DNA from 2 places in the Mesorhizobium sp. M0207 genome. Region 2 is predicted to be linked to the other one. Evidence: predicted binding sites of a transcription regulator. Region 2 holds the regulator's gene; the other holds the start of a gene.
The links. Region 2 encodes PhoB, which activates phosphate uptake and scavenging genes when phosphate is short. Its sites were predicted from a motif close to TGTCATNNANCTGTCAT; they were not measured.

Region 1 (3,417 bases), on a different contig from region 2:
ACCGCAAACACAACACCGCAAGGCACGATCGGGCTCCATATCTCGGCGCAGTCCGGAGAGCCCGGCTTTTCAGGCGCCGTCGCGGTCGAGAACGAGATCGGCCGGCCCGAACCGGTCCTTTGCCGTGAATTGCTGGTGCCAGTAGGGATAGAGCACGGGCGGCCTGCTGACCACATCGAGCCGTGTGCGCTCCTCATCGGCAAGCACAAGGCTTGCAGCGGCGATATTGTCTTTGAAATGGGCTTCGGTTCGTCCGCCGATCACCAGCGAACTGACAGCGGGCCGGCCGAGCAGCCAGGCGAGCGCCACCTGCGCCGCCGACACGCCGTGATTATTGCCGATATCGATCAGCGTGTCGACGATCCGCCACAGCCGGTCCTCGTCGCGGATCGGCGGTTCCGACCAGCCGCTGAGCTGGCGGGCGGTCGGCTGGTCACGGTGGTATTTGCCGGACAGCAACCCGCCGGCAAGCGGGCTCCAGACCAGCACGCCGAGCCCCTGGTCGACCGAGATCGGTAACAATTCATACTCGGCCTCGCGCGCTTCCAACGTGTAATGGATCTGCTGGGTGACGAAGCGTGGCTGGTGATGACGGTCGCTGATCCCCAGCCCCTTCATCACTTGCCAGCCGGAATAATTGGAGCAGCCGACATAACGGACCTTGCCCTGCGCGACCAGCGTGTCGAGCGCGGCGATGGTTTCCTCAAGCGGTGTCAGGCCATCCCACTCGTGCAGGAAATAGATGTCGATGACATCCGTCCTGAGCCGCTTCAGGCTCCTCTCGCATTCGCGGATCAGATGGTAGCGCGACAGGCCTTCATCATTGGGGCCTTTGCCGATCCGCATGCGCGCCTTGGAGGCGATCAGCACGTCGCCCTTGCGCTTGCCGCCAAGCGCCTCGCCGATGATCTCTTCCGACACGCCGTTCGAATAGACATTGGCGGTGTCGATGACATTGACGCCGGCATCGATGCAAAGGTCGATCATCCGGCGCGCCTCGTCGAGGTCGGTCTTGCCGACCGCCGAAAACGCGCCGCCGCCGCCGAACGTCATGGTGCCCATGGTCAGCGTCGAAACCTTCAGCCCGGAACGGCCGAGAGTGCGGTATTCCATGTCGTGTCCTCACAATTTATCGGGAAAGGGCGTTGCAGACGACAGCCCTCAATGAACCGGCTATTTGTAGGATAATTCGTTCCGCTTGTCGCCCGTTCCGCAGGGCAAGCTCGATCACATCTTGCGGATTGAAACGCACAGCCAGCGCAGTAGTGGCTGCAATAAAACCGTCATTGCCGGCCTATACTAACATCGGTCCAGCGCTTCGATTTCCGGCCGCCGGGCCGGGCGGCAGAGCGCCTGACAGCGGCCGGCAAGGCCTGTAAGCGGAGCAGCGTAAATGACCGAGATAAAACAGAATTCCCCGGCCAGGGACTGGCTGGAAGCGGAACTCGCCGACACGCTGGATGAAGACTATGAGCTGGAAATCTCGGAGCCGGCGCTGTCGATGGAGATCGCCAAGATCTACAAGAATGCACATCCGCCATCGATCGACCGCCTGCAGTATTTTCGCGATCTCATCACGCTGCAATCCGAGTTGATCAAGCTGCAGTCCTGGGTCGCCTATCACAAGAAGAAGCTCGTCGTGGTTTTCGAGGGCCGCGACTCGGCGGGCAAGGGTGGTGTTATCAAGCGCATCACCCAGAGGCTTAATCCGCGCATCTGCCGCGTCGCAGCACTTCCGGCGCCGACCGAGCGCGAGAAGTCGCAATGGTATTTCCAGCGCTACGTTCCGCATCTGCCGGCCGGCGGCGAGATCGTGCTGTTCGACCGCTCCTGGTACAACCGCTCCGGCGTCGAGCGGGTAATGGGCTTTGCCCAGCCGGATCAGGTCGAGGAGTTCTTCCGCGACGTTCCGGATTTCGAACGCATGCTGGTCCGCTCAGGCATTACGCTTGTCAAATACTGGTTTTCGATCACCGACGAGGAGCAGCAGATGCGCTTTTTGATGCGCATCCATGACCCGATGAAGCAATGGAGACTGTCGCCGATGGACCTCCAGTCGCGCGTGCGCTGGGAGCAGTACACCAAGGCCAAGGAAGAAACGTTCGCCCGCACTAATATCCCGGAAGCCCCGTGGTTCATCGTCGAGGGCAACGACAAGAAACGGGCACGGCTGAACTGCATCGACCATCTCCTCAAGCAGATGCCCTATGAGGAGGTGCCGCACGAGGAGATCACACTGCCGGAGCGCGTCTTCAATCCCGAATACGAGCGCCAGGTACTGCCGCGCGAACTGTATGTGCCGGAGAAGTACTGACTAAAGCGGCGAGGAGGGCGCCGCTCCATGGCGGCACCCTGCAACAAGCTAGGTGCGCTCGATGATGACATGCGTGGCCTTCGGCGTCGCGACCTGCTCGCTGCAGCGATAGCCGAGCTTGGGCATGTCGATGCCGGCAAAAAGGCTCTCGCCGGCGCCTAGCAGGACCGGTGAGATCGCCAGATGCATTTCGTCGATGAGCTTTTCCTTGAGATATTGCCGGATCGTAGAAACGCCGCCGCCCAGCCGTACATCCTTACCGTCAGCCACTGCCTTCGCCTTCTCCAGCGCTGAGTGGATGCCGTCGGTCACGAAATAGAAGGTCGTGCCGCCCTCCATGACAATAGGATCACGCGCATGGTGCGTGAGCACGAAGACCGGCACGTGGTAGGGTGGGTTGTCACCCCACCAGCCTTTCCAGCTGTCATCCGGCCATTCGCCGCGGATCGGCCCAAACATGTTGCGGCCGAGGATCCATGCGCCGACATTTTCGAAGCTGCGTGCCGCGAACGCCTCGTCGGTGTCCGTGGTCCCGCCATCCTTGCCGAGGACCATCTTGCGGAAGGTGCGGGTGCCGAACATCCATTCGTGCAGGGCTTCTCCGCCAACACCCAGCGGGTTCTTCAGGTCTTGGTCGGGACCGGCGCCGAAGCCGTCGATCGACAGGGTGAAAGCGCTGACGCGAAGCTTGGACATGGGAGCCTCCTCGATAACCAATTGTGACATGCAAGCAGTTATCGGGCTAGCTTAACTGATTGCATTTTGCAAGCGGTATTTTTGCTGGCGGGGCAATCGCTTCCAAATCATGTTGGAATAACCAATCTCAATGTCGGCGCCGCCCGTCATCCGCCTGCCGGCAGCTTCTCCCTGTATAGTGACGGGGAGAAGGGGCCGGCCGCAACGTCGATGTTTTTGCAACGCTGGAGATTGGTAAAATCTTTTACGAACGCGTCTTTCTCCCTGCCACTTTACGGGGAGAAATACCGGGCAGGGCAACGAGGGGCAGCGTAAACTTGAAGCGATGTCCTGCGGCGTTCCATGTCGCGCTTTGGACGAACGAACACTACTCGATGTAGACGCTACAAAGGCGCATCACCCCTTGA
Region 2 (3,417 bases):
ATGGCGACACCCGCCAGAATGGCGGTCGTGAATTTCTTCATCATATCCTCCCTGCGCCGCGTACGGCGTGACCAATTGGCTCAAAGACCAGCTTAGAAGCTCTAATTTTTTCGAGCCTCGAAAAAATACTGGCCCGATCTCCGGCTGCTGTCAACATCGATTCTGATGGATTTTGATGACTCTGCGAGTTTTTTCGAGCGTCGGAATAAACGATGACAGCGCCACCTGCATCTGACACTATTTGCCTCATCCGACACTATTTGTCGGACATTACCGACGGCTTCCGGTTCATGAGCGGCCGCGGCAACCGGGAGGAAAGCAAAACAATGTCGGTCGGAATCCGCCATGACGATTTGCGCCGGCGCAACCGGGCGATGGTGATCTCGGCGGTGCGCCGGGCCGGCCAGCCATCGCGTACTGAGATCGCAGCTACCACCGGCCTCAGTCATTCGACCATATCGGCGATTTCTTCCGACCTGATACGGGAAGGCATCCTCGCCGAGAGCAAGCCAAGTGAGCCCGTTTCGTTGAAACGCGGTCGTCCGCAAGTCGGCCTCGCCCTCAACCCGGAAGCGGCGGCGGTGCTGACCGTGGTGTTGTCGCTGAATTTCCTTTCGGCCGCCATTATCGACTATACGGGACAGGTGGTCGCCGAGGAACAGCGCCGGCTGGACACGCTGACTATGCCGCGCGACGAGCTGATCCGTGAATGCATGGCCATCGTCCGGCGCCGGCTGCAGGATCCAGATCTTGACGTCCGCAGTGTCGCCCGCATCGCCCTGGCGATTCAGGGCATTACCGACTCCCCTGCACGCGCCATGCTGTGGTCGCCGATCACACCGCAGACCGACATCGCCTTTGCCGACATGCTGGAGGACGAATTCGGCATCCCGGCAACGGTGGAGAACGACTGCAACATGATGGCGGTGGCTTTGCGCTGGCGCAATCCGGATCGCTATCGCGATGACTTCATCGCCATCCTGCTTTCGCATGGCATCGGCATGGGGCTGGTGCTGAAGGGCGAACTGTTCACCGGGACGCATTCCTCGGGCGGCGAATTTGGCCACATGATCCATCGTCCGGGCGGCGCGCTCTGCCGTTGCGGGCGGCGCGGCTGCATCGAGGCGTATGCCGGCAACTACGCCATCTGGCGCAACGCCAGGCAGATGAGCGAAGACAGCGAACCGGTCGCCGACGTCAGCGACGCCGACATGCGCGCACTGGCGGCCCGGGCGCGCGAGAAAGATGGGCCGGAACGCGAGGCCTACCGCAAGGCCGGCGAAGCGCTGGGTTTCGGTCTCGGCTCGCTGTTCGCGCTGATCGATCCGGCACCGGTCGCGATGGTCGGCGCCAGTGCCGCCGCCTTCGATCTGATCGAGCCGGCCTTGCGGAAGGCAATCGCCCAGACCGCCGGCGGCCAGCATTCAGGCTCGATCTCCTTCGATACAGAGCCGAACGAATTGCCTCTGATCCGCGAAGGCTGCGCGATGCGGGCGTTAAGCTTCGTCGACCAGGAGATTTTCGCGCCGGGCGCGCAAATGAGGCCCAGCGTCAGAAAGAACGTAGCCTGACCAGGCGGGTCAATCTTCCCTGATCGCATAGCCGGCGCCGCGGATGGTGCGGATGACATCCGGCATCCGGCCGTTGTTGACGGCTTTGCGCAGCCGCCCGACATGCACGTCGACGGTGCGTTCGTCGATGTAGATTGTCTCCCCCCAGACATTATCGAGTAACTGGCTGCGCGAGAAGACACGGCCCGGATGCCGCATCATGAACTCGAGCAGCCGGAATTCGGTCGGCCCGAGCCTGATTTCGCTCTTCTTGCGATAGACCCTGTGCGATTCGCGATCGAGCACGATGTCGCCGACCTTCAGCACGCTGGACAGCACTTCCGGCTTGGCGCGCCGCAGCAGCGCCTTGACCCTGGCCATGAATTCCGGTGTCGAAAACGGCTTGACCAGATAGTCGTCGGCGCCGGTCGAAAGACCGCGCACCCGGTCGCTCTCCTCGCCGCGCGCGGTCAGCATGATGATCGGCAGCCGCTCGGTTTCGGGGCGCACCCGCAACCGACGACAGAGCTCGATGCCGGAAACCGCTGGTATCATCCAGTCGAGCACCAAAAGGTCGGGCACATTCTCCTGCAAACGGATCTCGGCTTCGTCGCCGCGTGTCACCACCTCGACCTGGTAGCCTTCGGATTCGAGATTGTAGCGGAGCAGCACACCCAACGGCTCCTCGTCCTCCACCACCATTATGCGTGGTGCGATCATCGGCTGGGCACCCCCATCATGTCACCGGTGCGGACATTGTCGTTTCGTCCTGCTTCGGACGATTGACCGGCAATTGCTCGCCGGTCAGCACATAATACGCATTTTCGGCGATGTTGGTGACATGGTCGCCGATCCGCTCCAGATTCTTGGCGCAGAACAGCAGGTGCGTGCAAGCGGTGATGTTGCGCGGATCTTCCATCATGTAGGTCAACAGCTCGCGGAACACGGACGTGTATTTAACGTCGATGCGCTCGTCGGCGGCACGAAGCTTGGCCAACGCGGCCGCATCGCCTGCAGCATATTCCTCGATGACACCCTGCACCTGGATGAGAACCAGCTGCGCCATCGCGTCGATGGAATGCGACAGGTCCCGCGGCGTGGCGCTGAGGCCGACCGCACTCACGCGCTTGGCGATATTCTTGGCAAGGTCGCCGATGCGTTCGAGGTCGCCCGCCATGCGGATCGCTCCGACCACATGGCGAAGATCGTGGGCCATCGGCTGGCGTTTGGCGATCAGGGTGATGGCGCGGTCGTCCAGTTCGCGTTGACGCGCATCCATGATGGCGTCGTCGGAAACGACGCGTTGCGCCAGCACGTTGTCGGAATTCAACAGCGCCTTGGTCGCCCCGCCGACCATCGAACCGGCGAGGTCGGCCATGTCGCGGATCAGCTTGCTGATCTGCTCGAGATCCTCGTCGAAAGAAGCGACTGTGTGTTCGCCCATGGTCCTGTCCTCATATGCATGATCGGAACGGCTCAGCCGAAGCGGCCAGTGATGTAGTCCTGCGTGCGCTTCTCGCGGGGCGACGTGAATATCTTCTCGGTCCGGTCGAACTCGACCAGTTCACCCAGATACATGAACGCCGTCTGGCGCGACACGCGCGCCGCCTGCTGCATGTTGTGGGTGACGATGACGATCGTGTAGTCGGCTTGCAATTCGTCGATCAGTTCCTCGATCTTGGCAGTCGACAGCGGGTCGAGCGCCGAAGCCGGTTCGTCGAGCAGAATGACTTCCGGCTTCACCGCCACGGTGCGGGCGATACAGAGCCGCTGCTGCTGGCCGCCGGACAGGCTCAAGCCACTGGCGTTGAGCTTGTCCTTGACCTCGCTCCACAGCGCGGCGCGCTTCAACGCCTGTTCGACGCGG

Region 1: a site for PhoB is predicted at 1,271-1,287, ahead of ppk2 (polyphosphate kinase 2). Genes of this name have one in related genera too.

The regions. Positions count from the first base shown of each region.
Region 1 is NZ_JAMYSQ010000018.1:92,522-95,938, reverse strand. It holds gene NKJ15_RS22625 (aldo/keto reductase) at 70-1,113, opposite strand; gene ppk2 (polyphosphate kinase 2) at 1,394-2,314, shown strand; gene NKJ15_RS22615 (dihydrofolate reductase family protein) at 2,363-3,010, opposite strand; gene hemB (porphobilinogen synthase) at 3,407-3,417, opposite strand, start outside.
Region 2 is NZ_JAMYSQ010000004.1:283,562-286,978, reverse strand. It holds gene xylF (D-xylose ABC transporter substrate-binding protein) at 1-41, opposite strand, end outside; gene NKJ15_RS09555 (ROK family protein) at 327-1,571, shown strand; gene phoB (phosphate regulon transcriptional regulator PhoB) at 1,581-2,270, opposite strand; gene phoU (phosphate signaling complex protein PhoU) at 2,287-2,994, opposite strand; gene pstB (phosphate ABC transporter ATP-binding protein PstB) at 3,027-3,417, opposite strand, start outside.